DNA from 2 places in the Streptomyces sp. NPDC049970 genome. Region 1 is predicted to be linked to the other one. Evidence: riboswitches for the same ligand, from Rfam matches in the RefSeq annotation. Region 1 holds a riboswitch; the other holds the start of a gene.
What was found. Region 1 has a riboswitch for cobalamin ahead of metE (5-methyltetrahydropteroyltriglutamate--homocysteine S-methyltransferase). Riboswitches for the same ligand answer to the same signal wherever they lie in the genome.

Region 1 (15,064 bases):
CCCGGCGCACGGCACGGTCGGCCCGGAGTTCACCCGGACGGCGGAGCCGAGGAAAGAGGGAGGGGCGGGGAGGAGGGACGGGAGCGGTGGGCGCGTGACGGTCCGGCGCCGATCGGCTGCTGCGTCCCGGTGATCCCCGAGGGTCCTACGGTGTGCGGCCGCGCGGTTCTGTCTCAGCAGTCGAACACCGACCAGCAGATGTCGTTGCGCAGCCGCTGGTCGTCGAGGACGAGCTCGCGGATCGCGTCAGGGAGCTGATCGCGCTGCCACCGGCACTCGAGTCGTCCCACGGTCTCGCTCCCGCCTTCCGGTGCCGCAGCACGTGCGGCCTTGATCGCGTAGGCGGCCGCGCCCAGTTCGTGCGCGGCGACGTGGGCGACCGCCCCGGCCTGGCCGGCGGCGTACGCGGCATGGCGTGCCGCCCCGCGCAGGTCTCTGGCCGCCCCCATCGCATGACCGCCCGCCGCTCTGGCCTGCGTCATCCTGACCTCGCCGCGTGCCCAGGCCCGGGCGTGCTCGATGGCCTCGCGCGGTCGCGGGTCCCCCGGCCGGGCCGACTCGAAGAGGCCCAGGACGTGCTCCGCACAGGCTGCGGCCCACAGCGCGAGGTGACGGTGATCCGCGTCGATGAGGGTGCCACCACGGCGGATCGTCGTGAACCGGGGGTCGCGGACCTTCGGGAGGATCACGGCGTGCGCCTCCTCGTTCGCGCGTCGGCGCCGCTCGCCGGGGTGTGCCCTGGCCGCCGGTCGGCCGCTTGGCGGAGCGAACGGTCCAGCGTGCCCATCAGCTGGGCGACGCGACTGCCTCCGACCGCCGCGGGCGGGTAGCGGCACAGCACGTCGACGAGCAGCGGTGTCGCACGCTGCCGTGACCGTTCCAGCAGGGCATCCCCGATCGCGGTGTCACCGCCCGCCTCCATCTCACCGACACGCGCCGCACTCGCGCAGGCCCGCAGGATGTGGCCTACCTGGCCGGCCTGGGCGATGGGGTGCAGGTACGCGGCCGATGCGGCGTCACCGGCGGATCGCGCGGCCAGTCGCGCGGCTTCGGACGGCGCGGACCGGGCGGCCCGATGGGCGTCGACGGAAGTGACCCGCTGCAGTCTCGTCCTGTCGGCACCGTTGACGAACGCCCAGGCCGCGTCGATCGCAGCGCGGGGGCGCGGATCATCGGGAACGGTCTGCTCGAAGACCGGCAGGACGTCCTCCGCGTGCCGAACGACGTAACGCGCCACGATGCGCAGCTCGTCCGTCGTCAGGTCGAAGTCTCCGGACGCGGTGTGCGTGCTCTGTGTCATGCCCCTGAATCGTATCCTTGAACGCACGGTGGAGACTTGGCGACGAGTTCTCGCCCCCTCTGCGTCCGAACCCTCGATCGGAGGTCATATGCGGCCCGTGGACCTGGCCCGTCGCCACGGTCTCTCCACACAGGCGGTCCGCAACTACGAGGACGCCGGCATCATCCCGCCCGCCCGGCGCGGCCGGACGGGCTACCGGGACTACACCGCCGCTCATGCCGCCGGCCTCGCGGCCTACCTGGCGCTCGTCCCTGCCTTCGGCTACTCGGCGAGCCGGCACATCATGCGGGCCGTCACCGGCGGCCGGCTGGACGAAGCTCTGGAGCACGTCGACCACGGGCACTCGCTCCTGGCGCGCGACCGCGACACACTGCGGGCCGTCGAAGCCGCGCTCTCGCAACTCGGTTCCCACGCCCCGGGCTCCGCTGTGGCCGGCACTCGAAGGCATTACAGCGTCGGTGAACTCGCCCGCCACCTCGCGCTGGGCCCGGCCACTCTGCGCGCCTGGGAACGCGCCGGAGTCCTCACCCCGCGACGTGACCCGCGCACCGGGCACCGCCAGTACCTCGCGCGGGACGTGCGCGACGCCGAGCTGGCGCACCTGCTGCGGCGGGGAGGCCGGCCCCTGGCCGCCGTCGCCACCGTGCTCGGAGAGCTCCGCGACGCCGGCAGCCTGGACGTGCTGGCCGGGACCCTGGAACCATGGCGGCGCGACCTCACGTCGCGCGGAGTGGCCCAGCTGTACGCCGCCGGTCGGCTCTCCGCCTACCTCCACGCCCTGGACGGACCGGCGGGAAGCGGCTCGGACGCGGAACCCGGAGCCGACCGGCGTCTCCGGTGACGCCGACGGCGGAGACGCAGGTGGGCCTCCCCGTGCCGGTCGACATCAGCCGTCGGCGGTCGCAGGTCAGCCGTCGGACAGCGTGGTGAGGACCATCGCCGTCAGTGCCGCGCGCTCCACCATGCCGGCCACCGAGGTGTTCTCCGAGCGGGCGTGGGCTCCGGAGCCGACCGCGCCGATGCCGTCCAGCACCGGGACTCCCGCCGCCACGACGAAGTTGCCGTCGCTGGCGCCGCCGACCGCCGCCTCGCGCAGGTCGCAGCCGAGCTCCGCCGCACATGACCGGGCCAGCTCCGCCAACTCGGCCACGGCGGGAGTGCGTTCGAAGACGGGACGGTTCCAGCCGCCCGTCACCTCCACCGACGTACGCCCGTCCACCGGTCGTAGCCCGGCCAGCGCCGCGCCGATGCGGTCCTGTTCGGCTGCGGTGGCCACCCGGACGTCGAGCCGGGCGACCGCCAGGCCCGCCGTCACGTTGCTGCGGGTGCCGCCCTCGATCACACCCACGTTGAGCGAGGTGCCGGCTCCGAGGTCACGCAGGTCTGCCAGCCGCACGATCTGGTGGGCGAGTTCGTCGACCGCGCTGGCACCGGCCTGCGGGTCGAGGCCCGCGTGTGCCTCCCGGCCGGTGACGGTGACGGTGAACAGGCCGACCCCCTTACGCGCTGTCTTGACGGCCCCGTCGGCCGCGGCCTCGAAGACCAGGGCGGCGCGGCTGTTCCGGGCCTCGGCGACGATGTCCTCGCTGGAGGTGAGGCTTCCGGTCTCCTCGTCGCCGTTCAGCATGAGGGTGCAGGCCGGACGCGGCAGACCGAGCGCGTCCAGCGCCCGCAGGGCCCACACCGCCTGCACCAGTCCGGCCTTCATGTCGAAGACGCCCGGGCCGGTGATCCGGTCGCCGTCCCGCCGGAACGGCCACCGGTCCAGGGTGCCGGTGGGCCAGACCGTGTCGTAGTGGCCCAGTAGGAGCACCGGCCGGTCCCCGGCGCCCGGGTAGCGGCGGATCAGGATGTCTCCCGTCCGCTCGCGTTCCAGGACCTCTTCCGCCTGCGGGGTGCCCAGGGCGCCGTCGAGCCAGCCGCGCAGCCACGTCAGGCAGGCGGCGAGCGCCTCCCGGTCGTCGCTGGCACTGCCCTGCGACGTGTACGCGGCCAGGTCGTCGACCATCTCCTCCCGGTGCGCGTCCAGCCACTCCCCCAGCGCGGTGGCCCTCTCCCGGTCTGGGCTGCCGGCGTACCCGCCCGTGAGTGGGACGAGGGCCGGAGGGCCTGCCAGGTCGTCGAGGGCGTCCAGCCTCGACTCCGCCATCAGGTCCGGATCGCGCTCCAGTTCCCGCAGGCCGTCGATGACGGAGCGCAGGACCGGGGTGGCCACCCCGTGCCGCTCGGCCTGGGCGAAGACCTCCGCGTAGTGCGTGGTCACCTCGACCGGCCGACGGCGTACCGCCAGGTCGCGCCATATGCCGCTGCGGTCCTTGGACTGGGTGGCGAGCCAGGCGGTGAGGCGCCCGGTGGCGGCGCGGCGTACGGCGGGGTCGGTGCCCCGCCGGAACGCACCGGGCTCGAAGGCGTCGAAGGCCTCCAGCTCCACCCCCAGCGCGTCGGCCACGTCGAAGACCTCGCCGGCCACCGCGTGCATGGCCGACGGATGACGGTCGATCAGCTCGGCCATCGGCGCGTCCGCCAGTGCGGTGGCCGCCAGCATGGCGCCGAAGCCCGCCTTGGCCCAGAGATAGCCCTCGACGTTGTCGCTGGCCACCGCCGGCCCCCAGCTCCGCAGGTCGGCGACGAGTGCGCCGACCCGCTCGGAGACGGCCGCACCCCGGCACTCACCGACCACCAGGGCCCCAGCGCCCCCGTCGAGGATCACCCCGGGCTCGATGACGTCGGCGAAGATGTTGACGAAGGCGGCGACGGTGCGTTCCGGACCGATCCGGTTCTCTATCAGCTCCTCGTTGAAGCCGTTCTGGAACGAGACGACCCAGCCGTCCGGAGCGAGCCTCGGGGCGATCCAGTCGAGAGCGGCCTCCGTGGCCTGTGCCTTGACGGCCAGCAGCACGCGGTGGACGGTGCCGTCGTACGCGTCGGGTGTCGCCGCTTCGACGGGCACGCTCTCCCGCTGCCCGCCACGGGCCACGGTCAGCCCCTGCTCGCGGATCGCCCGCACGTGCGCCGCGTCCGTGTCGATGAGCTGGACCCGGTGACCAGCCCGGGCCAGGCTGAAGGCGAGGGTCCCGCCGATGGCTCCGGCTCCGACCACGGTGTAGCTGTCGCTGCTCATGCGGGGTGTCCCTTCGTGGCCGCCCTCGGCGGTGATGCGGGTACGGCTGTGGAGTGGTGCGGGGCGCCGGCCGGCCTCGAACCCTCCGGTGGCCAGATCCGGGGCAGATGAAGTGCGCCGGTGCTCGATCCCCCGTCGACCCGCAGGATCTCGCCGGTGATCCAGGAGGCGTACGGGCCGGCGATCCAGTGCACGGCGCGGGCGATGTCCTGGGGAGTCCCGGCCCTGCCGAGCGGGTTGGAGCCGATCGCGGCGGCGTACTGCTCGGAGACGGGGTTGCAGGCGCTGTCGACCGGGACGAACCCGGGGCTGACGGCGTTGACCCGGATGCCGTGGGGGCCCAGTTCGAGGGCTGCCGCCCGGGTGGCCATCTCCAGCGCGGCCTTGGAACTGGCGTAGGGGCCGCCACCGGGCCGGGCCCGGAGCGCCGAGCCGGAGGAGATGTTGACCACCGCGCCGGGCAGGCCGTGCTCGACGGCCAGCCGGGAGAAGGCGGCGGTGGCCAGTACGGGAGCCCGCAGGTTGACGGCGAAGAGCCGGTCCCAGTCCGCTGCGGACACGTCGGCCATGTCGAGGGAGGGGTAGACGCCGGCCGCGTTGACCAGGACGTCGACCGGTCCGCGCGCCGCCCAGGCCTGGTGGACGAGGTCGGCCGGGGCCTCCGGACGGGTCAGGTCGACGGTGAGCGCGCCGACGTCGGAGGCGGTAGCGCCGAGCTGTGCGGCGACGGGATCGAGAGCCTCCCGGTCGCGGTCGGCGAGGGTGAGGGCTGCGCCTTCTGCGGCGAACACCTCCGCGATCGCCCGGCCGATTCCCCCGGCCGCACCCGTGACGAGGACGTGGCGCATCAGTGGAACTCCTTGTTCTTGGTCTCCGGCATCGTCACGTAGACGAGGAACGAGATCAGCGACGCCCCGGCGACGTAGAGCCACAACAGGTCGCTGTGACCGCTCTCGTGCATCCAGGTGGTGAGGTAGGGAGCGGTGCCGCCGAAGAGGGCGACGGCCAGCGCGTACGGCAGCGCGATCCCGGTGGCCCGGATCTCCGCGGGGAACTGTTCGGCCATGATGACCGCGCAGTTCGCGGAGTAGCCGAGGATCAGCAGCATCCCGATCAGCTGCACCAGGAAGAGGCTGAGGAAGCTGTCACCCAGCAGATGCAGCAACGGCCAGGCCAGCAGGGCGAATCCGCCCGCGAAGGCGGCCATGGTCGGCTTGCGGCCGAGCCGGTCGGAGAGCAGGCCGACGAAGGGGAGCAGGACGACGAAGACGATCAGGCAGAGCGTCTGGGACAGCAGCGCGCTGCTCAGCGGGATACCGGTGGTGAGATTGGCGTACGTCGGGAGGTAGTTGACCCAGATGTAGTACGTCAGCGTGCCCGCGACGGTGATCCCCGCGACGCGCAGCGCGGCCCCGGGGTGCTCGACGAGCATCGCCTTGAGCGGGTTGGAGCGCGTACGGCCCTCTCCGTGAGCCTGGGTGAAGGACTCGGTGTCCTCAACCGAGACCCGCAGCCACAGGCCGACCAGCCCGAGCAGCCCGCCGACGACGAAGGCCAGGCGCCATCCCCACGCGTGCAGGGCATCGTCGCTGAGGGCGGAGGTGGTGACGGTTCCCAGCAGTGAGGCGATCAGCACCCCGCCCGCGACCGACACCTGCTGCCACGACCCGGCGAAGGCGCGGCGTCCGACGGCGGCGGACTCCACGAGGAACGCCGAGGAGGATCCGAACTCGCCCCCGGCCGAGAATCCCTGGACCAGCCGGGCCACCAGCAGCACCAGCGGGGAGAACACCCCGATGGACTGGTAGCTCGGGGTCAGGGCGATGACGAACGCGGCGCCCGCCATCAGTCCGACCGTCAGGGTCATGCCCTTCTTCCGGCCGTGCCGGTCGGCGTACACACCGAGCACGGCCGCGCCGACGGGCCGCATGACGAAGCCGACGGCGAAGACGGCGAGGGTGGACAGCAGGGCGACCGCGCCGTTGCCGGAGGGGAAGAACTCGTCGGCGATGATCTTGGCGAAGATGGAGTAGAGGGCCCAGTCGACCCATTCCACGGTGTTGCCGATCGTGCCGGCGACGATGGCCTTGCGCTGCTTGCCGCTCAGTTTGTGCTTGGTGTTCGCGGCCGGGGCCGCGGGGGACTCGGTGCTCATGACGTGTGCTCCGGGATCTCGTGGGGAGGAGTCGCGGTGCGGACGGCCTGGGCCAGTTCCGCGTGGGTCGCGTACCAGACGCCTTGGTGCGCGCCGATGTGGTCCAGCAGTTCGCGCAGGACGACCAGCCGTGAGCGGTGGCCGATGACGTGCGGGTGGAGGGTGAGCTGGAAGACGCCGCCCGCGCGGTAGGCGGCGTCGAACTCGTCGGTCCAGATCTCCAGCACGTCGCGGGGGCGGCTGTGGGGGCGGACCGCGCCGTAGCGGTCCATGGTGAAGTACGGGGCGTCGTCGCGGATCCAGTCGACGGGGATCTCGACCAGGCCGGTGGGCCGGCCGGCGGCCAGGATCTCGTAGGGCTCGTCGTCCGCCATGAGCGACGAGTCGTAGTCGAAGCCGAGATCGAGGATGGTCCGCAGGGTCGAGTCCGAGAAGTCCCAGGACGGTGTGCGGATACCGGTCGGGCGCTGTCCCGTGAGATCGGTCAGCGTGTCGAGGGCCCGCGTCACGAGTTCCTTCTCGTCCTCGGCTCCGAGCAGGGTGTTGCGCTCGTGGATCCAGCCGTGGACCGCGATCTCGTGGCCGTCGCGCGTGTAGGCGCGGGCCTCGTCGGGGTGGAGCAGCGCGGAGACGGCCGGCATGAAGAACGTCGCCGGGATCCCGAAGCGGGCGAGCAGGTCCAGGACCCTCGGTGCGCCGACCCGAGCCCCGTACTCCCCCTGGGCGAGCAGCCCGGGGCTGGTCAGGCCGTCGCGCAGGGGGATCGTCTCGTGGTCCGGGTCGAAGGAGAGGGCGACCGCGACCCGGGCGCCGTCAGGCCAGCGCTCCGGCAGCAGCGGGCGTCCTGCTCGGACGGCCTCGACGTGTCGCCGCCATTCGCTTTCGGGCCACCGCCAGCTCTGCGTCACGGGGTCCTGCTCGTTCGTCGGCATGGTGGTCTCCGGTATGGCTCGGGGTCGGGGGGCGCGGGCTCGGGGCTCCGTCCAGGTCACGGGCCCGCCACCGCGTAAAGGCGGGCGCCGGCTACGGGCACGGCCGGGCGGCACGTGCCGGAGGTACCGGTCGCGCGGGTGTACGTGGCTAGGGATGTTCAGATGTACGACTACGGGGAGAGGTCCGGTCCGCTGCACGACGGGGTGTCCGTGCGGCGGCTCGCCCGGCCGGGGCTCAGCCGGACTGGTCCAGCCGGGTCCAGGCACCCTTGACGGTGGCCAGGTGCACCGTGACGTCGGAGGCGTTCAGTCCCGGCAGGGCACCGATGACCTCACCGGTGTAGCGGAACAGGTCGGTCCGGCGGGGCAGGACCATGTGGCCGACCAGGTTGAACCTGCCGGTGGCCGCGGCGAGGAACTTGGTGCCCGGATGGCGTGCGAGCTGTCGTCCCGCCGCGTCGAGCCGGTCCGGCTCGACGGACAGCCACACCATGAACTCCGCCTGGTACCCGAGGAGTGCCGGGTCGACGAGGGTCCGGAAGTGCAGGACTCCGCGCTCCACCAGCCGGTCCATGGCCCGCGAGACGCTGGACTCGCTGCGCTCCAGCCGGCGGGCCAGCGTACTGACCGGCAGCCGGCCGTCCTCGGCGAGACCGTCGGCCACGGCCTGTTCGAGACCGGACAGCGCTTGTGGCGCCTGGTCCCAGTCGTCACGGTCGCAGGGTGGGGCGAGCGTGGCGGGCCGCAGGTCCTCGACGGCCTCCGGCGGCAGCAGGCCGGTGTCCCACATGGCCGCCGAGGTGAAGTTGCGGATGACGGCGACGCACTCGGTGCCGGTGATCAGGTGCGCGCCGGGCAGGTCGGTGAAGAGCAGCCTCATCAGCTGTTCGTTGTCCTGGGCGACGAAGTCGACGATCAGGTCGGCCGTGCCGGTGACGACGGCGAGGAAGCGGGTCTCCGGGCACGCGGCCAGCAGCTCGGCGAGTTCGAGCCCCTTGCCCGGCCTGGCGTGAACGCGCACCAGCATGGACGAACCGCTCTCGGTGCGGTCCAGCTCCAGCGCACCGACCACATGGACAAGCTTCCGCTCGCGCAGCGCCTGGTAGCGCCGCTGCGCGGTGGTCTCGCTGACGCCCACCCACCGGGAGACCGAGTTCCACGAGGCACGGCCGTTGAGCTGGAGCGCGGCGATGACAAGGCGGTCCAGTTCGTCGATCATGCCTGCGTGGGCTCGGGGTGACATGGCAGGGACGTTAATCACCGCCCGGAACCCCGTCAACGGTGGAATCCTGCGTGAACACGTGCGACAGCGCCCGTCTCCGGCGTCAGGCGTGTTTCAGGGAGGGAAATACAGCAGATCGGCCCCGGTCGGCCGGGGGTGCCGCTCCGTGCAGGATCGCCCCGCGAAGGTGCGTGATTCTCCCTGGCCGGTCCGGGGCCGCGGGGCCGGCGCCTTCTCACGGAGCCCTGAAGTACCCCGGGAACCGCGGCCCGGTCCACGGTTTGCGGCCCCACGCGAACACCCGGCCCCTGGCCATGGCGCCGACGGGTGAGCAACGGCCCAGTGCCATGAGCAGGAACGTGACCGGTTCGATGGAGATCGTGCAGTCCGGGCGGTCCGGGAGCTCGTGGCCCACGGTGGCCGTACCGTCGGCGAACGTCACCCCGAATCGACCACCGCCCCGCAGCCGGACCGCGTAGCGGACGTTCAGCCCCGCCGTGGCCGCGGCGTCGGTCACGCGTGGCATGGCCTCGACCATGAACGGCAGCGCCAGCGCGACCCGGGCCCGGTCGACCATGTGCGGGCGCCTCAGCGCGCGGGCCAGGTCGTAGCCGTGGCCGAGCATGTGTGTCAGGAGGTACGAGCCGAGGACCACCCGGCTCATCGGACCCATGGGCGTCAGCAGCGTCTCGTCCCCGGGGCGCCGGGCCGCTGCGTCCAGGTACGCGTCGGCCTGTGCCACGATCATCGCGGCCAGCGGTTCCGCCGCCCGCTCGCCGAACGCGGCGAGGGCCTGTTCGTTGGCTGCGGCGATGCCCTGCGGGGTGCCGTCGCCGTGACGGTGGGACCGTCCTGCCGCGATCTCCGCCATCAGCTCGTTGGCCTGTGCGAGGTGCGCGGCCAGTTCCCCCACCGTCCACACCAGACCAGGGACGGGAGCTCCGGTGTCGGGGGCCCGACGCAGCAGTTCCGCTATCTCCTCGGCCGTCGCACGTATCGCGTCGGCCAGCCCCTCGGGGAGGCGTTCGGGACGCGTGCCCCGGACGTCCTGCCCCTGATCTGCCGCTGAGCCCATTCCGCCACCGCTCCCGTGAACGCCGTACACCGGCCGAGCCCGCCGCCCGCGCCCGTTACCTGCGAGTACACAAGAGCAGTCCGTACGGCTTCCCGGCAAGGGCCGGGCCCTCACGGTTCGGACCCGCCGCGCTCGGGCGCCGACGGCGCGCCGGGCGCCACCCGGCGGGCCCTGGGCGCGACGGGCCCACCCGTCAGGCCGGCCGCAGTTCGAACCAGTCGAACGCGACGGCGTTCCGGGTCGCGTACATGCCGATGACGCGTCCGGTGAAGCCGCCGGCGACCTCGGTGGTGAGGTAGCGGCCGTCGAGCTCGGCGAGTATCTCGAAGTCGCCGCCTTCGGTCTCGTATCCGAGGCGGAGGGTGTCGGGACCACCGACGCGCAGCCCCTGCGTCGCCGCGCCCTCCCCGTCCTCACCCCGGGCCGTGACCGTCGGCGGGAGGACGTGGGCCGTCGTGACGTCGACCCGCAGCGTCAACGGGCCCGAGGCGACCTGCCGTTCGGCGACGGTCTGGCGCAGCGGGCCGATCCTGGCCACCGCCCGCACCGTGCGGCCGTCCGTCTCGACCTGGTAGTGGTGCGCCTCGTCGAGCCGTACCGCGAGTCCGCCGATCCCCCCTTCACCGACTTCGGTCCGCGCCCGCGCACTGCAGTCGGGATCACGCTGACGCCGTCCCACGAAGAGCGCGCCCTGCCTGTCGAGGGCGTCGGCCCGAGCGTGCAGCACCAGGTGCCCCGGGCGCTCGGCGAGACGGGCCGCCGACGGGTCGAGCCGCCTCAGGGACACCCAGCAGGGGGCGAGTTCCGGAGAGTCGAAATCGTCGCGGTGCGGCTCGTCGGGCCAGGGGTGCGGGGTCAACGCGGGCGCCAGGGAACGCAGTTCGAGCGGCCCGGGCAGCGGCCACCCGTCCTCCCAGCGCACCGGCACCAGGAACGTCTCGCGGCCCAGTCCGTGGAACTTCGGGGTGTCACCGCGCGGCCGGGTTCCCAGCAGCACCATCCACCAGGTGCCGTCGTGGGCCTCCACCAGGTCGCCGTGGCCGGTGTTCTGGACCGGGTGGCCGGTGCTGCGATGGGTCAGCACGGGATTGTCCGGATGCGGTTCGAACGGCCCGGTCGGCGTGCGGGAACGTGCCACCGACATCGCGTGCCCGCGCTCCGTCCCGCCCTCCGACAGCAGCAGGTACCACCAGTCGCCGATGCGGTACAGGTGCGGCCCCTCCGGGTACTGGAGCCCGGTCCCCGACCACACCGCAACCGGCTCGCCCAGCAGTTCGCCGGCCTCCGGATCGATGCGCACCGCGCGGATCCCGTCGTGCGAGAACACGCACCAGCAGCGCCCTTCCTCGTCCCACGCCAGATCGGGGTCGATGCCGGGGATGCCGACCGGCACCGGATCCGACCACGGGCCTGCCACGTCCTCTGCGGTCACCAGGACGGTGCCCGCGCCGGCGACGACGGTCGTGATCATCCAGAACCTTCCGTCGTGGTACCGGAGCGTGGGGGCGTACACGCCGCACGAGGACGGGGTGCCGTCCGGCAGGTCCGCCTGCGACGGACGGTCCAGGGCGTGCCCGACCAGCCGCCAGTGCACGAGGTCACGGCTGTGCCACAGCGGCACCCCGGGCACGTACTCGAAGCTGGACGTCGCCACGTAGTAGTCCTCGCCCACGCGGCAGATGCTCGGGTCCGGACTGAAGCCGGGTATCACGGGATTGTCGAAGAGCACCATGGTCCGTCCTCACGGGATTCGGGCTGCGGGGTCCGGCCCGGGGCCCCCGCGTCGCGACGGGGCAGGCGTCCGATGCCTGCCTGTGCGGGCAACGGCGGGCACGGCCGACGGCGACCGCACCCGGCGGGAAACGGCCCCACGGCCATGATCGTTGAAGCGTTTCGACGATGGCACCCGGACCACAGGGTGTCAATGGTCCGGACAGGTACGGGAAAAACGCTCGCGAGGCCCTAGGCTGCCGCAAAGTACCCCGGAAGTCGCGCAGCCCGGAGGGACGACGGTGCGTCGAAACGCTTCGACAAAGCCCTGCGGACCGCTCGACTTCCGCCGAAGCCCCCCCACAGCCCCTGGCCTGCGGGCGCGGCGTCCTCTTCCGAGTCGTCACGGACGCAGCGATGAGTTTCCCCGGCCCCACAGGTCTCACGATCGTCGTCGACAACACAGGAGGAACAGGTGGCTCAACTACTGAGGGTCCAGAACTTCAACGTCTCGAGCGACGGGATCGGGGCCGGTGAGGACCAGACCCTCGAAAGGCCATTCGGTCACGTCGAGCCCGAGAGACTGTTCGCCTGGGCCGGCGCCACGGCGAGTTGGCCCATGCGCACCGACCCCGGAGGGAGCCGGGGCCTGGACGACTACCTCACGCGGGACTACGCGCGCAACATCGGCGCCGAGATCATGGGCCGCAACAAGTTCGGTCCCCAACGCGGGCCCTGGCAGGACCATGAGTGGCAGGGCTGGTGGGGTGACGAGCCCCCCTTCCACACCCCGGTGTTCGTCCTGACCCACCACGAGCGTCCTTCGCTCACCCTCTCCGACACCACCTTCCACTTCGTCGACGGTGACCCTGCCGGGATCCTCGAACAGGCCCGCGAGGCGGCGCAGGGCAAGGACGTCCGGCTCGGCGGCGGAGCCACCACCATCCGGCAGTTCCTCGACGCCGACCTCGTCGACACCATGCACGTGGCGGTCTCGCCGATGAAGCTCGGGTCCGGGGTACGGCTCTGGGAGTCTCCCGATGAGCTGCTCGACCGGTTCCACCTGGAGGTCGTTCCCAGCCCGAGCGGGGTGGCACACCACCTGTTCTGGAGGAAGTGACGAGCCCTCAGTGCCGGTACGTGCCTGGCTGTCTCGGCTCCCGGCACCGCCCCTGAGGCGGGGCCGTCGAGTCGTGCCCCGGGCCGACGGCCGACGGTGGCGGTCCCCTCGGATCGTCCCGCGCAAGGCGATTCGCGCGCCCTCGTTCCGAGGCCCGAAGGGCTCGTTCCGGGCGGGCCACCGATGCCCCGTCGGAGCCAGGGCGCGCGGAGCTCGTGTCCCGCCTCACCCATCCGAATACCGGAAGGGATGCACCGCTCGCTCCGAGGGCACCGTAGGGTGGTCGGCGCAGCTGGTTCGCCCCGTCCGCCAGGCGGGAGCGTCGCAAGAGGGAACCCGGTGGAATTCCGGGACTGCCCCGCAGCGGTGAGCGGGAACGACCGCCGTCATACGCACTGGGTCCGACGAACCGGGCCTGGGAAGCGACGGCCATTAGGTGTCCTCATTCACGAGGGCCTGCCCGCGAGTCCGAAGACCTGCCAACTGCCCGCGCGCGGACGAACCGTGCGCGGACATCCCGGTGACCTCGAGGGCGGGTCGGCGTACACACCAGGCGGATCAGGGCGTCGAGTCGCGCGCTGTCGTACCGTCCGGGTGTGCCGCCCCTTCGCGCTCTCGTCCCGTCCCCGGGATCTCAGGGATTCATCTCGCGAAGGAGATCTCCGTGACAACCCAGCCCGCAGCCGCGGCGGCCCAGGCCACCGTGCACGGCTACCCCCGGCAGGGACAGAACCGGGAACTGAAGAAGGCCATCGAGGGCTACTGGAAGGGCGACGTCACCACCGACGCGCTGCGCGCCACCGCGGCCGAACTGCGCCGCACCAACTGGCAGCAGCTCGCGGAGGCCGGCATCGACGAGGTCCCGACCGGTGACTTCTCGTACTACGACCACGTGCTGGACACCAGCGTGATGGTCGGTGCCGTCCCGCAGCGGCATAGTGAGGCGGTCCGCGCGGACGGGCTCGACGGCTACTTCGCGATGGCACGCGGCACCCAGGACGTGGCGCCGCTGGAGATGACCAAGTGGTTCGACACCAACTACCACTACCTCGTCCCCGAACTCGGCCCGGACACCACGTTCACCGCGGACTCGGCCAAGCAGGTGGACGAGCTGAGGGAAGCCCTCGCGCTCGGGCACACCGCCCGGCCGGTGCTCGTCGGCCCTGTCACCTACCTTCTGCTCGCCAAGCCCGCCCCCGGGGTGCCGGCCGGCTTCGAACCGCTCACCCTGCTGGACCGGCTCCTGCCGGTCTACGCGGAGGTTCTCGCAGATCTGCGCGCCGCCGGCGCGGAGTGGGTACAGCTCGACGAGCCCGCCCTGGTCCAGGACCGCACATCCGCCGAGCTGAACGCCGTCGCCCGCACCTACCGGGACCTCGGCGCTCTCACCGACCGGCCCAAGCTGCTCGTCGCGTCCTACTTCGGCCGGCTCGGCGAGGCTCTCCCCGTTCTGGTGAAGGCCCCGGTCGAGGGCCTCGCCCTCGACTTCACCGACACGGCTGCGGCCAATCTCGACGACCTCGCCGCAGCCGGCGGGCTGCCGGGCAGGCGGCTCGTCGCCGGCGTCGTCAACGGACGCAACGTCTGGATCAACGACTACGGGAAGTCGTTGACCACGCTTGCCACGCTTCTCGGCCTCGCGGACCGGGTCGACGTCGCCTCCTCCTGTTCACTGCTGCACGTCCCCCTCGACACAGCGCCGGAGAAGGACATCGATCCTGAGATCCTCCGCTGGCTCGCCTTCGCCAGGCAGAAGACCGGGGAGATCGCCACTCTGGCCAAGGGACTCGCCGAGGGCACCGACGCCATCGCCGCGGAGATCACCGCCAACCAGGCCGACCTCGCCTCCCGCGCCGACTCCCCGGTCATCTACGACCCGGTCGTACAGGCCAGGGCCGATGCCGTCACCGGCTCCGACGGCCGTCGCTCCCTCCCCTACGGGGAGCGCGCCGCCGCCCAGCGTGCCCGCTTCGGACTGCCGTTGCTGCCGACCACCACCATCGGCTCGTTCCCGCAGACCGACGAACTGCGCACGGCCCGCGCGGACCTGCGGGCCGGACGCATCGGCACCGCCGGGTACGAGGAGCGCATCGAGGCCGAGATCGGCGAGGTGATCTCCTTCCAGGAGAGGACCGGCATCGACGTCCTCGTGCACGGCGAGCCCGAGCGCAACGACATGGTGCACTACTTCGCCGAGCAGCTGACGGGGTACCTCGCCACTCGGCACGGCTGGGTCCAGTCCTACGGCACCCGCTACGTCCGTCCCCCGGTGCTGGCCGGCGACATCTCCCGCCCCGATCCGATGACGGTGCGCTGGACGACGTACGCCCAGTCCCTCACCGACCGCCCGGTCAAGGGCATGCTGACCGGACCGGTCACCATGCTGGCCTGGTCCTTCGTCCGCGACGACCAGCCGCTCGGTGACACCG
Region 2 (15,064 bases), on a different contig from region 1:
GCCGTCCGTCCGGGTCGCGGACACGGTGGGGGCCGGCGACGCCTTCATGTCCGGCACGCTGCACGCCCTCGCCTCGCGCGGGCTGCTCGGAGAGCGGGGCCGCACCCGGCTGCGGTCCATGGACACGGCCGTGCTGGGAGACGTGCTGCGCCACGCGGTGGCGTCCGCCGCCGTCACGGTGGGGCGGTCCGGCGCCCTGCCTCCCGACCGGGCGGAGCTGGCAGCGGCTCTGACCAGCGTCCCTGCCCCCGGGTGACGAGGGTGTCCTCGCCCCACCCCGGTCGTTCAACTCGGTATGACCGTGACCCTTACCGACTCCGCCCCACCCTCCACCGCCGATCTGCTGACCGGCGTCCTCCTCGGTCCCGAATTCCGTCGTGAGCACGGCTTCTGGCAGCGGCTGATCAGCACAGAACCGTTCCGCCGCCCCGCGGGGGGAACACCCGAGGAGCGACTGGAACTCGCCTACGACCGGCTGCGCATCCTCAACCGGTCGCTCGACAGCGGAGCACGCCTCGCCGCCGACCTCCGGGCGCTGGCCGCCCTGCACGCCTGGCTCGGCCCGGTGGACCCCGCGCTCACCACCGTCGCGGGCATCCACTACAACCTGTTCCTCGGCAGTCTCCTCGACCACGACCGAGCCGGCCGCCGCGACCTCTCCGACTACCTCTCCATGCGGCGCATCGGCACCTACCTCTGCACGGAGGTGGCCCACGGCAACAACGCTGCGGCCATGGAGACCACCGCGACCTACGACGGCGAACGGGACGGATTCGTCCTGCACACCCCCAACGCGGGCGCGCAGAAGTTCATGCCCAACACCGGCCCCGCGGGCGGTGCCAAGTCCGGTCTGGTCGCCGCCCGCCTGCTGGCCGACGGCACGGACCACGGCGTACGCCTCTTCCTGGTGCGGCTCACCGACGACGTGCGGCCCTTGCCGGGCGTACGGGTCCGGCAGCTGCCGGCGCGGATGGGCAGCCCCGTCGACCACTGCCTCACCTCGTTCGACCAGCTGTTCCTCGCGCGGGACGCCCTGCTCGGCGACGGCGAAGGAGCGGGCGCGCAGGGCGAGTTCAGGACCGGGCCCGGGGACAGGCGGCGGCGCTTCCTGACGACCATCGGGCGGGTCACCCCCGGCCGGATCTCCATGAGCGCCTGCGCCGCGGGCTCGGCCCGCGCGACCCTGGCGGTCGCGGTGCGGTACGGCGGCCACCGGCTCGTCTCCGGTTCCCGGGGCACACCGAAGGTGCCGGTCAACGCCTACCGGACCCACCACGGGCCGCTCGCCTCGGCCATGGCCACGGTCTTCGCCATGAGCCTCCTGCACCTCAGAGCGCAGGACCGGTGGGAGAGCTGTACGGACGAGAGCGGCCGTACGGAGGCCGGCACGCTCGTCGACGTGGCGAAGGCCTGGATCACCTGGCGCGCCCGAGAGGTCATCGTGCAGAGCCGCGAACGCTGCGGTGCTCAGGCCCTGCTGGAGAACAACGGCATGACCGAGCTGGTCACCGGGGTGGAGGGCGCCATCACCGCGGAGGGAGACAACATCGCCCTGTACGCCAAGGCGGCCGCCGACATGCTCTTCGCCGCCGACCCCGGTCGGGAGTCCACCGCCGTCCCTGGGCCCGGCGACCTGAGCGACCCGCGCTTCCTGCGCACCCTCCTCGCCGCGGTGCGGGACACCTGGTTCGCCCGGGCCAGGGCCCGGGCGCTGCGGGTGCCCGACGCCGACGCCCTCGGGCGGTGGAACGCGGCCTCGGGGCCGGCCCTGCGCGGTGTCGAGGCCTTCGCGTACCTCCAGGCCGCCGAGGCGTTCTCCGACGCGCGCTCCGCTCTGCCGGAAGGGGCGGCCAAGGAGCGGCTGGGGGAGCTGGAGCGGCTGTTCGCCGTCGAGTGGGTGGCCCGCAACAGCGGCGACCTGCTGGCCGCCGGGTTCCTGAGCCGCGATCAGGTCGAGTCCCTCGCGGAGACCGCCGAGGAACTGGTCGCGACCGTCGCCGCGCACGCACAGGAACTGGCCGGCTCCTTCGCCCTGCCCGCCGAGCTGCTGGCCGACTGGCCGATCGCGGGACCCGGTTACGCCGACGCGTACGACGATCCCCGGGCATCCTGGCACGCCGGTGGGGGAGAGGCCCGATGAGCGGCCTCCGCACGGCACGCGGCCTGGTGGGCGAGAGCCTGGAGATCCTGGTCCTCCGTGCCGTCCTGCTGGCCTACTGGGGAACCGTGTCGGTGCTCTCGCGCCGGTGCGGGAAGTCGTCCGCGACCGGCGGCGAATCGGTTCGCCCCCACCCCTGAGACGTCCGGCGGCGGGTGCGCGGGGACGGACTCCGCCGCACCCGCCGCCGTTCCTGGCACGGTCCCGGAATCCGTCGGAACACCGCGTGATAACTTGCAGAAGCCAGTCGTACTCCACGTGGAGTCAGGGAATCCGGTGCGAATCCGGAGCTGACGCGCAGCGGTGAGGGGGACGGGCGGGGCCACGGCCACTGGGACACCCTCGGGTGCCCCGGGAAGGCGCTCCGCCCGGACGAACCCGAGTCCGAAGACCTGCTGGCACCCGCTTCCGCACCGGGAGCGGAACTCCGTACCGGGCTTCGCGCAAGAGCCCAGAGACGCCGAGGGACTCCGTGCCGCCCATAGCCACCGCCGTACGCCGAACCACCCTGCTCATCGCGGGACTTGTCCTGCTGGCCGCCTGCGGCGGCAACGGCGGCGGCTCCTCCCGCTCCGCAGACGGCGCGGGCGCCGACGGCTACCCGGTGACGCTCAGGAACTGCGGACGCACCGTGACCGTCGCCGCCGCCCCGCACCACGCGGTCTCCCTGGACCAGGGATCGACGGAGATCCTGCTCTCGCTCGGCCTCCAGGACAGGCTGGCGGGCACCTCCACCTGGACCGACCCGGTGATGGAGGGGCTGGAGAAGGCCAACGCGAAGGTCCCCCGCATCGCGGAGAACCGCCCCTCGTCGGAGAAGGTCCTCGGCCTGGAACCCGATTTCGTCAGCGCCTCGTTCGAGTCGACCCTCGGCAAGGGCGGTGTGGCGCCCCGCGAGCAGTTCGAGGACCTCGGAGTGCCCACCTACGTCTCGCCCGCCGACTGCACGGCCAAGGACAACAGCGGCAGCGGCGACGGTTCCCGCACCGAGCCCCTGACCATGGACAGCGTCTACACGGAAGTGCGGGACCTGGCAAGGCTGTTCGGGGTCCCGGAACGGGGCGACGCGCTCGTCTCCGAGCTGAGGGCCCGGATCACGGCGGCCACCACCCGGACCGACGCGTCCGACGCCACGCTGCTCTACTGGTTCGCCAACTCCGAATCCCCCTACCTGGCGGGATGCTGCGGGGCTCCGGGCATCATCACCGGGGAACTCGGGGCGGAGAACGTCTTCGACGACACGCACGAGGAGTGGCCCCAGATCAACTGGGAGACCGTCGCGGACCGCAACCCCGACGTGCTGGTCATCGGCGACCTGACCCGAAAGTCGCAGACCGCCGAGAGCGCCCGCAAGAAGATCGCGTTCCTGGAGTCCAACCCCGCCACCAGGAACATGGACGCCGTGCGGCACAAGCGGTACGTCCTGCTCAGCGGCCAGGCCATGAACCCCGGCATCCGGACCGTGGAGGGCGTGGAACGCGTCGCGGCCGGGCTGCGCTCGTTCGGACTCGCGGAGTGACGGACACCCGACCCGCGCCGACCGTCGCCCCCGAGTCGGCGCCCACCGGCCGGGCGGCCGGATCCGGTGTCCTGCGCGACGGCCTGGTGTGGACCGCCGGTGCGGCCCTGCTCCTCCTGTCCGTCGCGGTCGCCGTCACGATCGGCCCCGCGCGCATCTCCGTCCCGGACGTGTGGTCCGCGGTGGCCTCCCACCTCGGCGTCGGAGAGGCCCGGCTGACCCCCATCCGGGACGGCATCATCTGGAACCTGCGCATGCCCCGCACCCTGCTCGCCGCGGTGTGCGGGGCCGGGCTCGCGGTGTGCGGCACCGTGATGCAGTCCCTGCTGCGCAACCCGCTGGCCGATCCGTTCGTCCTCGGCGTCTCCTCCGGCGCGTCCACCGGGGCGGTCGTGGTCGTGGTCCTGGGCGTCGGCGGGGGAGCGGTGCCCGTCTCGGCGGGCGCGTTCGTCGGGGCCCTGTTCTCCTTCGCCCTCGTGCTGCTGCTCAGCCACACCCTCGGCGGCTCCACCGACCGTGTCGTCCTGTCCGGCGTCGCGGCCATGCAGCTCTTCTCCGCCCTGACCTCCTTCGTCGTGATGACCGCCGCCGACGCGGAGCAGACACGCGGCGTCCTGTTCTGGCTGCTCGGCTCCCTGAGCGGGGTCGGCTGGAGCGACGTGTGGCTGTGTTCCGCCGTCCTGGCCGTCACGCTGCTGATCTGCCTCGGCCATGCCCGCACCCTCGACGCCTTCGCCTTCGGCCAGGACGCGGCCGCCGCACTCGGGGTCCACGTCGCCCGCACCCGGATCGTGCTGCTCTGCACGACCGCGCTGCTGACCGCGGCCCTCGTCAGCTCGGCGGGCGCCATCGGCTTCGTCGGTCTCGTGCTGCCGCACGCGGCCCGGGCGCTGACCGGCTCGGGGCACCGCAGGCTGCTGCCGGTGACCGCACTGGCCGGGGCCGTGTTCCTGGTCTGGGTCGACACCCTGGCCAGGACCGTCCTCGACCCGCAGGAGGTGCCGGTGGGGGTGGTCACCTCGCTGATCGGGGTGCCCGCCTTCGTCCTGGTCCTCTACCGCACCCGGAGGAGCGCGTGACGCGGGAGAAGCCCGCGGCCGTGTCTCCGGGCGAGGGCCTGCGGGCGGCACGGGTCAGCAGGGAGGCCGGCGGAAGGATCGTGCTGGACGGGGTGAGCGTCTCGCCGGCGCCCGGCGCCACCGTCGGCCTCCTGGGTCCCAACGGCTCGGGCAAGACCACCCTGCTGCGGGTGATGGCGGGCGTACTCACCCCCGGCGCGGGCGTGGTCACCCTCGACGGCCGCACCCTCGCCGACACCGGCCGCAGAGCCGTGGCCCGTCGTGTGGCCGTGGTCGACCAGCACGCGGTCACCCAGGTCGACCTGAACGTCCTGGACGTCGTACGCCTCGGCCGCATCCCGCACCGGCGCGCCTGGTCCGCGCCGGGGCCCGAGGACGAGGCCGCCGTACGCGATGCGCTGGCGCGCACCGGACTCGCCGACCGCGCCGGGCAGTCCTGGCACACCCTGTCAGGAGGCGAGCGGCAGCGCGTCCAGATCGCCCGGGCACTCGCCCAGGAGCCGCGCGAACTCCTGCTGGACGAGCCGACCAACCATCTGGACATCCAGCACCAGCTGGAGCTGCTGTCCCTGGTCGCCGCGCTCCCCGTGACCGCGGTCGTCGCGCTCCACGACCTCAACCTGGCCGCCATGTTCTGCGACCGGATCACCGTGATGAGGGAAGGCCGGGTGGTGGCCGGCGGAACGCCCTCGGAGGTCATCACCGAGGAACTCATCGCCGACGTCTACCGGGTGCGCGCCGTCGTCACACCGGAAGGACCGGACGGCCGGCCCGCCGTACGCTTCCTGCCGGGCCGCGCCGTCCCCGGAGCACGGCGACGCGACGAAGGGACGGCCCCGTGAACCTCCCGGGTCCGCCCCTCGCTGTGGTCGTGCGGCGCGTGGCCGCTGTGTGAGGGGTCAGCGACGACGTCCCTGGCCGAACTCGCCGCCCATGTCCTTGCCGCTGCCCATGTCCTTGCCGTCCGCGTAGTCGATCTTCTCCTTGCGGATCTCGGCGGAGACTTCCTTCTGTTCGGTGACCTTGCTGGTCTCGAGACGGACCCGCTCCACCGGGACAGCCTCCTTGCGGACGGTGGCTCGTTCTGCGTGCAGGGTGACCTCGACGTCCTGTTCACCGAGGTCGGTCCGGCCCGCGGTACCCGTCGCCTTCTCGTCCGGCTGGAAAGGCTCGCGCACCACGCGTACCTCCTCGTGCGACACGGGCACCGTCCTGGTGACGTTCTCGGTGACGACGTACTTGTGCAGGCGGGCCCGGCCGCTCTCGTACTCCTCCGTACCGACCTGGAGCTGCTCCTCGGACCGGATCATCTCCTCCTGGCCACCGGCGCCCCCGGCGGACCGCTCGGCTCCGGCTCCCGCGAGCGGGCGCGACGTGGAGGACGTGTCCATGTCGCGGTGCCCACCCGCGCCGGCACCGGTGGTGCCCATGCCGGCTGTGGTGTCGGTGGGCTTCGTCCGGCCGCCCTTCGCCGCGCCGGCGGCCCCGGCCGCTCCGGCGGCGCCCATGGCCGCCGTGCCGGTCCCGGAGGCCGTGCGCCCGTCACCGCCGGTCCCGGTGCCCTTCCTGCTCAGCCCGTAGTGCCGGTAGAGCTCCTCCTCCTCCGCGACGGACAGGTGCGCGTCCGCGTCGACCCGGGGGGCCTCCTTGACGCGCTCCTTCGGATGCGAGATGTGCAGGTCGGACCCCACACGCCGGGCTCCGGCGAGCGGAACGAAGCTCTCCTTCATGCCGAACATGCCGGTCTTGACCGTGATCCAGTCCGGCTTGCCGGTGTCGTCGTCGACGTACACCCGCCCGACCGTGCCGACCTTCTCGCCGTCACTGTCGTAGACGGTCAGACCGTCGAGTTCTCCGGAATCCGTGAAACCGTCAGCGGCTCCCATGCCGATTCCTCCTCGCCCGGGCGCGTCCTGTAGGTGGGTCCAGCAGGGGAGGCGCGTCCGGATTCCATCGCGCCTCACCCGGTTGGACGCTGCAACTTCCCGGCCCGGTCGGCGAGCGGTCCGGGACACCCGGGATGGGCGGTGGCCCCGCTCCACGCGGCTCGCGGCCCACGGCCCGGGTTACGCCATTCGGGTGAGCGCCCTCCTGGGTGCGCCGCTTCCCGCGCCCCGGCCCGACCGTATGATTGACGCGCATTCGCCGACCGTCGGCGGGCCATTGCACCGGGGGTGCGCCATCGGTTCCGCACGTATCGACCTGCCGAGGCAGCGCGGCGAACTGCTGGCCCGGCAGGAGGACGGCGTCGGCCTCCACCACCTCGTCTGGCGGCTGGGAACCGGCTGGCGGGTGTGCAGCAGCGCCGTGCTCGGCGGTGGGATCGGACCACGCGGCTGGATCCTGAACGCCCAGGTGCCCGGTGGCTATCCCCGGCTCGACCCCGACCGCCACCTGGCGGAGATCGCGGCGGCCGAGGGGCTCACCGGTCCCGGCGCCGGGCTGATGACGGCCGCCGACGTGACCGCGTACACCACCGCGGACGACGGCGGGGTGAGGGCCACGGTCACCGGGGGGCTCGGAGTACGGGGGTGGGCGGCGGTGCCTGCCGAGGGCTCCGTCGGACCGCTGCCGCCGGGCACCGTGAACATCGTCGTCACGTTTCCCGTCGCCCTCTGCGACGCCGCTCTCGTCAACGCGGTGGCGACCGCCACCGAGGCGAAGGTCCAGGCGCTCCTGGACGCCGGACTCGACTGCTCCGGCACACCGACCGACGCGGTGTGCGTCGCCGCGCCCGACCCCGGGGACCGGCCCGGCGAACCGTTCGCGGGGCCGCGCTCGCGCTGGGGCGCGCGACTCGCCAGAGCCGTACACGGCGCCGTACTTGACACCGCGCTGCGGCAGGCTTGAGACCCGCCGGTCCCGTGACCGGTCCGCATCGACGAAGGGAACCTCCCATGACCACCCCGCACTCCGCGGACGCAGCCCCGGGCACGCCGACCGTCGCGGTCCTGGGCACCGGGATCATGGGATCCGGGATGGCCCTGAGCCTGCTCAGGGCCCGGCTCCCCGTCCGGGTCTGGAACCGCACGCGGGCCAAGGCGGAGCCTCTGGCCGCGCACGGCGCCACGGTGGCCGGCACCGCCGAGGAAGCGGTGCGCGGCGCCGACGTCGTCCTCACCGTGCTGAACGACGGCCGGTCCGTGACGGAGACGCTCACCGCCGCGACACCCGGGCTGCGCCCCGGGCAGATCTGGCTGCAGTGCTCCACCGTCGGCATCGACGCCACGGCCGACCTCGCGCACCGGGCCTCCGGCCTGGGCCTGGTCTACCTCGACGCCCCGGTGTCCGGCACCAAGCAGCCCGCCGAGCAGGGCGCGCTCACCGTCTTCGTCGCCGGCCCGTCCGGTGCCCGCGCGACGGCACTGCCCGTGCTGGAGGCCATCGGACAGCGCACCCTGTGGGTCGGCGACGAACCGGGCGCGGCCACCCGGCTCAAACTCGTCGCCAACACCTGGGTGATCAACATGGTCAACAGCGTGGCGGAGTGCCTCAACCTCGCCGAGGGCCTCGGGCTCGACCCGCGGCTCTTCCTGGACGCGATGAAGGGGGGACCGCTCGACACGCCGTATCTGCAGGGCAAGTCGGCCGCCGTGCTCTCGGGCGACCTCGGCCCGAGCTTCGCACTCTCCACGGCGCTCAAGGACACCCGGCTGATCCTGGACGCCGCCGAGGCGTCCGGGGTCAGGCTGGACCTGGTCGCCGCCTCCGCCGAGCGGTTCACCCGTGCGGAGGCGGCCGGACACGGGGACCAGGACATGATCGCCACGTACTACGCGGGCCGCGCCGAATAGCGCGTCAGACGACGGTCACCGGATGCCTCACCACCGCGTCGAAGAGATAGCCCTGCGTGTTGTGGGCCGCCGTCGCGGGCTGGGTACGCCCCGACCGGTCCGTCGCCCGGGCGAGCAGCACGCCGGGGCCCGCGGTCCGGGGCACCCAGTCGGCCGTCCACCGCACCCAGCTCCCCGCGCGGGGCTCGTCGCGCAGCCGGGCCGCGCGCCACACGGTGCCTCCGTCGGTGCTGACCTCCACCCGCCGCACCGGGGCGCCACCCGACCAGGACCGGCCGGTCAGCAGGTGCCTGCGGCCGGCGTCGAACGAGGCACCGGGCGGGAGTTCGAACGCGCTCTTGAGCGTCTGGCGGGTCAGCGGCGCACTGCCCTCGGGCGGGTACCCCGGTCCGAACAGCCGGTACAGGCCTGTGTTCCACGGAGTCAGCAGCGGTTCGGCGCTCACCTCGATGTCGCCCACCCACTTGATGTTGGCGATGCCCACCCAGGACGGCACGATCAGGCGGACCGGGGCGCCGTGGTCGGGAGGCAGGGGCTCGCCGTTCATCTCGTACGCGAGGAGCACGTCGTCCAGCGCTTTCGCCACCGGCAGCGGCCTGCGGACCCGGCCCAGGTTCGTGCCGTCGCTGACGACCTCGGCGTCCAGGCCGCGCGGCAGCACGTCCACGGCGTTCGGGCCGATGCCCGCCCGGCGCAGCACATCGCCGAGCCGCACCCCGCGCCAGCGAGCCGTCCCGATCGCGCCGAGGGTCCAGGCGGTGCCGCTGACCTGCCGGCCCTGCTGCGAGGTGAAGAGGCTCCGGCCGTTGCCCGCGCACTCGACGAACGCGGTGCGGCAGACCGCCGGAAGGGCCCGCAGCGCCTCGTACGAGAAGTCCACCGGCCCGCCCCTCAGCCCGCTGCCCCACACCGTGAGCTTCCATTCGGCCGGGTCGATGAGAGGGGTCGCCGTGTGGTTGCGTACGAAGAAGCGGTCCGCGGGAGTGAGCAGCCCGGTGTCCCGCAGCGCCGCGAAGTTCGTCTCCGCGTTGGTGCCGCGCACGGTGAACAGTTCCGGTGGCAGCGGCTTCACCACCCCCGGCGACGTGACCGCCGCACGGGCCGGGGCGGCGGCGGCCGGGACCAGTGGAGCGGCGAGTGAGGCCGCGGCGACCAGCCGCAGCAGATCACGGCGGTCGATACCCGCCGCTCGCGCGCTGCCGCGGGACCACTGCCGCAACCGCATCCGGTCGTAGGCGGCTTCGGACTGCGGTTCGGAACTCATGGGTGCTCCTGGGGGAGGGGGCCGGAGGGGAGGGCGGGCTGTGCGGTCCGTCGGAGGGGTCAGTGGGCGGCTGCCAGCAACTCCCGCACGAGGGAACCGACCTGGCCGGTCTCGATGAGGAACCCGTCGTGACCGCAGGGGGATTCGATGGTCCTGAGGCGGTCGGCGCCCGGCAGCAGGGCCGCCGCCTCCGCCTGTTGGGCGAGCGGGTACAGCCGGTCGGAGTCGATGCCCGCCACCAGGGCGGGCATGTCCGCCCGGCGCAGGGCCCGTGCGACGCCGCCGCGGCCCCGACCCACGTCGTGACCGTTCATGGCCTCGGTGAGCGTGACGTAACTGCCCGCGTCGAAACGGCGCACCAACTTGGCCGCGTGGTGGTCGAGGTACGACTCCACCTGGTAGCGCCCGCCCCGCGAGGGCACCTCACCGGCCTGTGCCCGCCTCCCGAACCTGGCCGCCAGCTCCGGCTCGCTGCGGTAGGTGACATGGGCGATCTGCCGGGCCAGCCCGAGTCCCCGGTGCGGACCCGAGCCGGGCGGCGCGTCGTGGTAGTCGCCGCCGCGCCAGCCCGGGTCGGCCCGGATCGCCGAGATCTGCAGACCGCCCCAGGCGATCTGTTCGGCCGAGGACGCGGTGGGGGCGGCGAGCACCAGCAGGGACCCCGTACGGTCCGGGCGGCTCACCGCCCATTCGAGCGCCCTCATGCCCCCCATCGAACCGCCGACCACCGAGGCCCACCTGCCGATTCCCAGTGCGTCGGCGAGCCTCGCCTCCGCGGACACCTGGTCACGGATGGTCAGAGACGGGAAGGCGGAGCCCCGGACGGCGCCGGGGCGCACGGACGAGGGCCCGGTGCTGCCCTGGCAGCCGCCCAGCACGTTCGGCGCGACGACGTACCAGCGGTCGGTGTCCAGCGCGCGGCCGGGCCCGATCAGCTCGTCCCACCATCCGGCCGAGGGGTGTCCGGGGCCGGCGGGACCCGCGGCGTGGCTGTCACCGGTCAGCGCGTGCAGGACCAGCACCGCGTTCGCGCCGTCCGCGGCGAGGCGACCCCAGGTCTCGTAGGCGAGCCGTACGCCCGGCAGCGTGGCCCCGGACTCGAGTCCGAGCGGCCCGTCGAGCGTCACCCACGAACGGCGGCCGGGCGGATCCCCCTCCCGCCGGCCTCCGGAGGCCGGCGGGAGGGGGAGCGCCGGGGGCGCGGCGATCCGGTTCAGGACGCCGCCTCGGCGGCGCGGAACCCTGCCTCCAGGTCGGCCTTGAGGTCGTCCACGTTCTCCAGACCGACCGAGAGCCGCACCAGCCCCGCGGTCGCCCCCGTAGCCGTGAGCTCCTCCTCGGTCAGCTGACTGTGCGTGGTGGAGGCCGGGTGGATGATCAGGCTCCGCACGTCACCGATGTTGGCGAGGTGGCTGAACAGCTCGACCGCGTCCACGAACCGCTTGCCCGCCTCCACCCCGTCCCGTAGCTCGAAGGCGAGCACTGCACCCGCGCCGCGCGGCAGATAGCGCTGCCCGGCCTCGTACCAGCGGCTGGACTCCAGGCCCGCGTAGTGGACCGCCGACACCTCGTCGCGTGCCTCCAGCCAGCGGGCCAGTGCCAGCGCGTTCGAGGTGTGCCGCTCCAGACGCAGGCTCAGCGTCTCCACACCCTGGAGCAGCAGGAACGCCGAGTGCGGCGAGAGGGCGGGGCCGAGGTCGCGCAGCAGTTGTACCCGAAGCTTCGCCGCGAAGGCGCCGGGCCCGAGGTCCGGCCAGTAGCGCAGTCCGTGATAGCTCGGGTCGGGTGCGTGGAAGTTCGGGAACCGCTCGGCGTGCGCACCGAAGTCGAAGGTGCCGCCGTCCACGGCGACACCCCCGATCGTCGTGCCGTGCCCGCCGAGGAACTTCGTCGCGGAGTGCACCACGATGTCCGCGCCGTGTTCCAGCGGCCCCAGGAGGTAGGGGGTGGGCACCGTGTTGTCGACGATCAGCGGTAGCCCCGCCCCGTGCGCCACGTCCGACACGGCCCGGATGTCGAGCACGTCGCCGCGCGGGTTCCCGAGCGTCTCCGCGAACAGCGCCTTGGTGCCCGGCCGGATCGCGGCACGCCATGCCTCGATGTCGTCGGGGTCCTCCACGAACGACACCTCGATGCCGAACCGGGGGAGGGTGTGCCGGAACAGGTTGTACGTACCCCCGTAGAGGGAGGCGGAGGAGACGATGTGGTCCCCCGCGCCGGCCAGCGTCAGCAGCGCGAGCGTCTCGGCGGCCTGGCCGGAGGCGAGTGCGACGGCGGCGACCCCGCCCTCCAGCGCGGCGACCCGCTGCTCCAGGACGTCCTGGGTGGGGTTGTGGATCCGGGTGTAGATGTTGCCGGGCTCGGCCAGCGAGAACAGGTCTGCCGCGTGCTGGGTGTCGCGGAAGACGAACGACGTCGACTGGTAGATCGGCACCGCCCGGGCGCCCGTCGTCGGGTCGGGGACCGCACCGGAGTGGATCTGTTTCGTCTCGAAGGACCAGGCGGCCCCGGCGTCCTGCCGGTCGTGGTCCTCAGGCGTGTGCCCCGCGGTGACGGAGTCGACGGGCTGGCTCATGTCATACCTCGCACGGTGGTTCGGAGGGTGCCCGCGCGAGCACGAGAGGCGACGCGCGGCGGCGTACTGTTCACGGACCGTAGAGGCCACCGGTGCGGGGACGGAAGCAGGTCGCGCACGTGGCCACGAAGCTGAAACGCCGCCGCAACAGAAGCGCCCGGAGCCGGCGCGTCCCGCGTTCGGGCGCGTGCCGGAAGGCATCGACTCGTGTGGTGGAGAAGTCCGTCGGAGTCACGCCGGTGGCGATGCCGACCGGAAGGCGCCGCGATCGCTCTCCGGGGCCGTCGCGTCCGGGCCCCGGGCGGGCGGGAGCGCACGAAACCGCCCCACCGGTACGGGGGAGCCCGGTGGGGCGGCCGTATCCAGGGTGCCACAGGCGGAAGCCTGTTGGGGGCGGATCCGGGGCGCCGGTGCACGATTCACCGAACCTCCGCGTATCGGTACCCGTACCCGCCCCCCGACCCGGTCAGCCCCGGGAGTGCCGGCCGCGTTGGTTGCGCTCTCGTGAACAGCTCGGCCCCGGGGAATAGGTGCAGGGTGAATCGGCATTCCACCCCTGTCGTCGGTCGCCGAAACCACCGGAGCGAGAGAACCCATGTCCGAGGCCACACCCCTGCCCGTGAACGAGTCCGCGAACCCGCACGCGCCCGTGGACGGGCCCGCGCCCGCGAATCCTTCCGTACCCGGGAAGCCGGCTGATCCCGGGGCCGCGGCCCCCGTGCCTCAGGGGCATCCGCTGGACAATCCCGTCCGCGCCTCACTGACCGGGCCGCACGCCCGCTTCGCCGAACGGCGTGGCAGGGTCCTGCGCTACCACCCCGACGTCACTCCGTGGCTCGCCCTGCCCGACGACCCCGAACCCCGGGACTGGGCCGACGTCGCCCTCCTCGCGGGACCCGGGAAGTCCGTCACCCTCACCGCCTTCCGCGAGCCGCCCCCCGCCGACTGGGAGATCGTCTTCCGGGCCGAGGGCGTGCAGCTGGTGGACGACTCCGTGGCCGCCGAACCCGAGCCGGAGGCCCTGCTCCTCGGCCCCGCGGACGTGCCGGAGATGCTCGACCTGGTCGCGCGCACCCGCCCGGGTCCCTTCCTGCCCCGCACCGTGGAGCTCGGCACCTACCTGGGGATCCGCCGCGCCGGGGTCCTGGTCGCGATGGCGGGGGAGCGGCTGCACCCGCCCGGCTGGACGGAGATCAGCGGCGTGTGCACCGACGAGTCCGTCCGGGGCCAGGGGCTCGCCGGCCGCTTGGTCCGTGCCGTCGCCCACGGCATCCGGGAGCGCGGCGAGACACCCTTCCTGCACGCGGCCGCCGCCAACACCTCAGCCGTACGGCTGTACGAGAAGCTGGGCTTCACCCTGCGCCGTACGACCTCCTTCCTCTCCGCTGTCGTCCCGGCGGACGCCGAGCCGCGGACCGACGCCAGGACCGCTGACCGGAGGACGGGTAGCTTGGAACAAGTGGGGCGATAGCGACGAAAAGCTGGGAGGCGTGCCGTGGTCAGAGGGCTCCGGCGCCTCCCGGAGGCGGGCAGGCCGCCACTGCCGGGGACGGACCCGGAAGAGACCGCCGCGGGCGCCGCCCGCATCGGGAACTGGGCGCTCGCGCTCTGGCTCCTCGTGCTGACAGCCGTGATCGTCTCCCTCGACGCCCTCACGGGAACCGACCTGCCCGTCATCCCGCTGATGGTCGTGCTGCCGGCGCTGGCCTCGGTCTTCTGCACGGTCCGGCAGACCACCGCCGTCGCGGCATGGGTCACGCTGGTGGTCGTCGGATCCCGCATCACCCTGGCCGGGGCGTTCTGGGACGTGGTGTTCCTCATCGGCTTCACGGTCCTCGCCAGCGCCCTGGGGGTGGTCGCCTGCGCCGCACGCATCCGGCACGCCACCGAGGTGGCACGGCTCCGCACGGCGGCCGTGGCGCTCCAGCGCCAGATCCTGCGCCCCCTCCCCGTCGCCACCCGCCAGATCTGCGCCCACGGGTTCTACGAGCCGATCGAGGAGGACCGGTTCGTCGGCGGGGACATCTACGAGGTCGTGCAGTCGCCCCACGGGACCCGGGTCATCATCGGCGACGTGCAGGGCAAGGGGCTGCCCGCGATCGGCGTCGGTTTCGCCGCCCTCGGCGCGTTCCGTGAGGCCGCCGTCCGGGAACCGGAACTCACCGCGGTGGCCGAGGCGGTCGAGGACGCCGTCGTGCGGCACAACGACTTCTCCGCGGAGACCGGCGAGACGGAACGCTTCGTCACCGCGCTGCTGCTCGGCTTCGACGGAGGCGACCGGGTGCGGGCCGTCAACTGCGGGCACCTCCTCCCGAGGCTGCTGTGCGACGGAACCGCGTCGGCCGTCACGCTGGACCACACGTCCGTACCCCTGGGCATGGCCGATCTCGGCGGGGAGGCGCGCGTCGCGGAGTGGGTCCGGTTCCCGCCCGGCTCGGCCCTGCTGGTCTACACCGACGGGGTGACCGAGGCGCGGGACGCGACCGGTGCCTTCTACCCGTTCGACGAGCGGCTCGCCGCGTGGGCGGGGCGGAAGCCGCCCGAGATCCTCGACGCACTCCACACGGACCTCCAGGAGTTCTCCGGCGGCGTACCGCGCGACGACGTCGCCGCACTGGCCCTGAGCAGGCCGGCGGACGCCGGGGCCGTGCCCGGCGGGCCGGAGCGGCGGGAGT

Region 2: linked by a shared signal. The riboswitch ahead of AB0I83_RS22885 (ABC transporter substrate-binding protein) and the one ahead of metE (5-methyltetrahydropteroyltriglutamate--homocysteine S-methyltransferase) in region 1 are both predicted to bind cobalamin.

The regions. Positions count from the first base shown of each region.
Region 1 covers NZ_JBFALP010000006.1:315,508-330,571, forward strand. The annotation lists gene AB0I83_RS14890 (putative immunity protein) at 174-689, opposite strand; gene AB0I83_RS14895 (putative immunity protein) at 686-1,300, opposite strand; gene AB0I83_RS14900 (MerR family transcriptional regulator) at 1,389-2,141, shown strand; gene AB0I83_RS14905 (2-dehydropantoate 2-reductase) at 2,208-4,421, opposite strand; gene AB0I83_RS14910 (glucose 1-dehydrogenase) at 4,418-5,269, opposite strand; gene AB0I83_RS14915 (MFS transporter) at 5,269-6,576, opposite strand; gene AB0I83_RS14920 (polysaccharide deacetylase) at 6,573-7,508, opposite strand; gene AB0I83_RS14925 (Lrp/AsnC family transcriptional regulator) at 7,744-8,727, opposite strand; gene AB0I83_RS14930 (maleylpyruvate isomerase family mycothiol-dependent enzyme) at 8,966-9,805, opposite strand; gene AB0I83_RS14935 (glycoside hydrolase family 43 protein) at 9,999-11,537, opposite strand; gene AB0I83_RS14940 (dihydrofolate reductase family protein) at 11,991-12,635, shown strand; cobalamin riboswitch at 12,929-13,117, shown strand; gene metE (5-methyltetrahydropteroyltriglutamate--homocysteine S-methyltransferase) at 13,300-15,064, shown strand, end outside.
Region 2 covers NZ_JBFALP010000014.1:68,360-83,423, forward strand. The annotation lists gene AB0I83_RS22870 (carbohydrate kinase) at 1-256, shown strand, start outside; gene AB0I83_RS22875 (acyl-CoA dehydrogenase) at 296-2,140, shown strand; gene AB0I83_RS22880 (hypothetical protein) at 2,137-2,298, shown strand; cobalamin riboswitch at 2,386-2,573, shown strand; gene AB0I83_RS22885 (ABC transporter substrate-binding protein) at 2,631-3,677, shown strand; gene AB0I83_RS22890 (iron chelate uptake ABC transporter family permease subunit) at 3,749-4,756, shown strand; gene AB0I83_RS22895 (ABC transporter ATP-binding protein) at 4,777-5,598, shown strand; gene AB0I83_RS22900 (PRC and DUF2382 domain-containing protein) at 5,656-6,642, opposite strand; gene AB0I83_RS22905 (adenosylcobinamide amidohydrolase) at 6,884-7,606, shown strand; gene AB0I83_RS22910 (NAD(P)-dependent oxidoreductase) at 7,654-8,550, shown strand; gene AB0I83_RS22915 (sulfite oxidase) at 8,555-9,814, opposite strand; gene AB0I83_RS22920 (homoserine O-acetyltransferase) at 9,874-11,022, opposite strand; gene AB0I83_RS22925 (bifunctional o-acetylhomoserine/o-acetylserine sulfhydrylase) at 11,028-12,389, opposite strand; gene AB0I83_RS22930 (GNAT family N-acetyltransferase) at 12,985-13,860, shown strand; gene AB0I83_RS22935 (PP2C family protein-serine/threonine phosphatase) at 13,885-15,064, shown strand, end outside.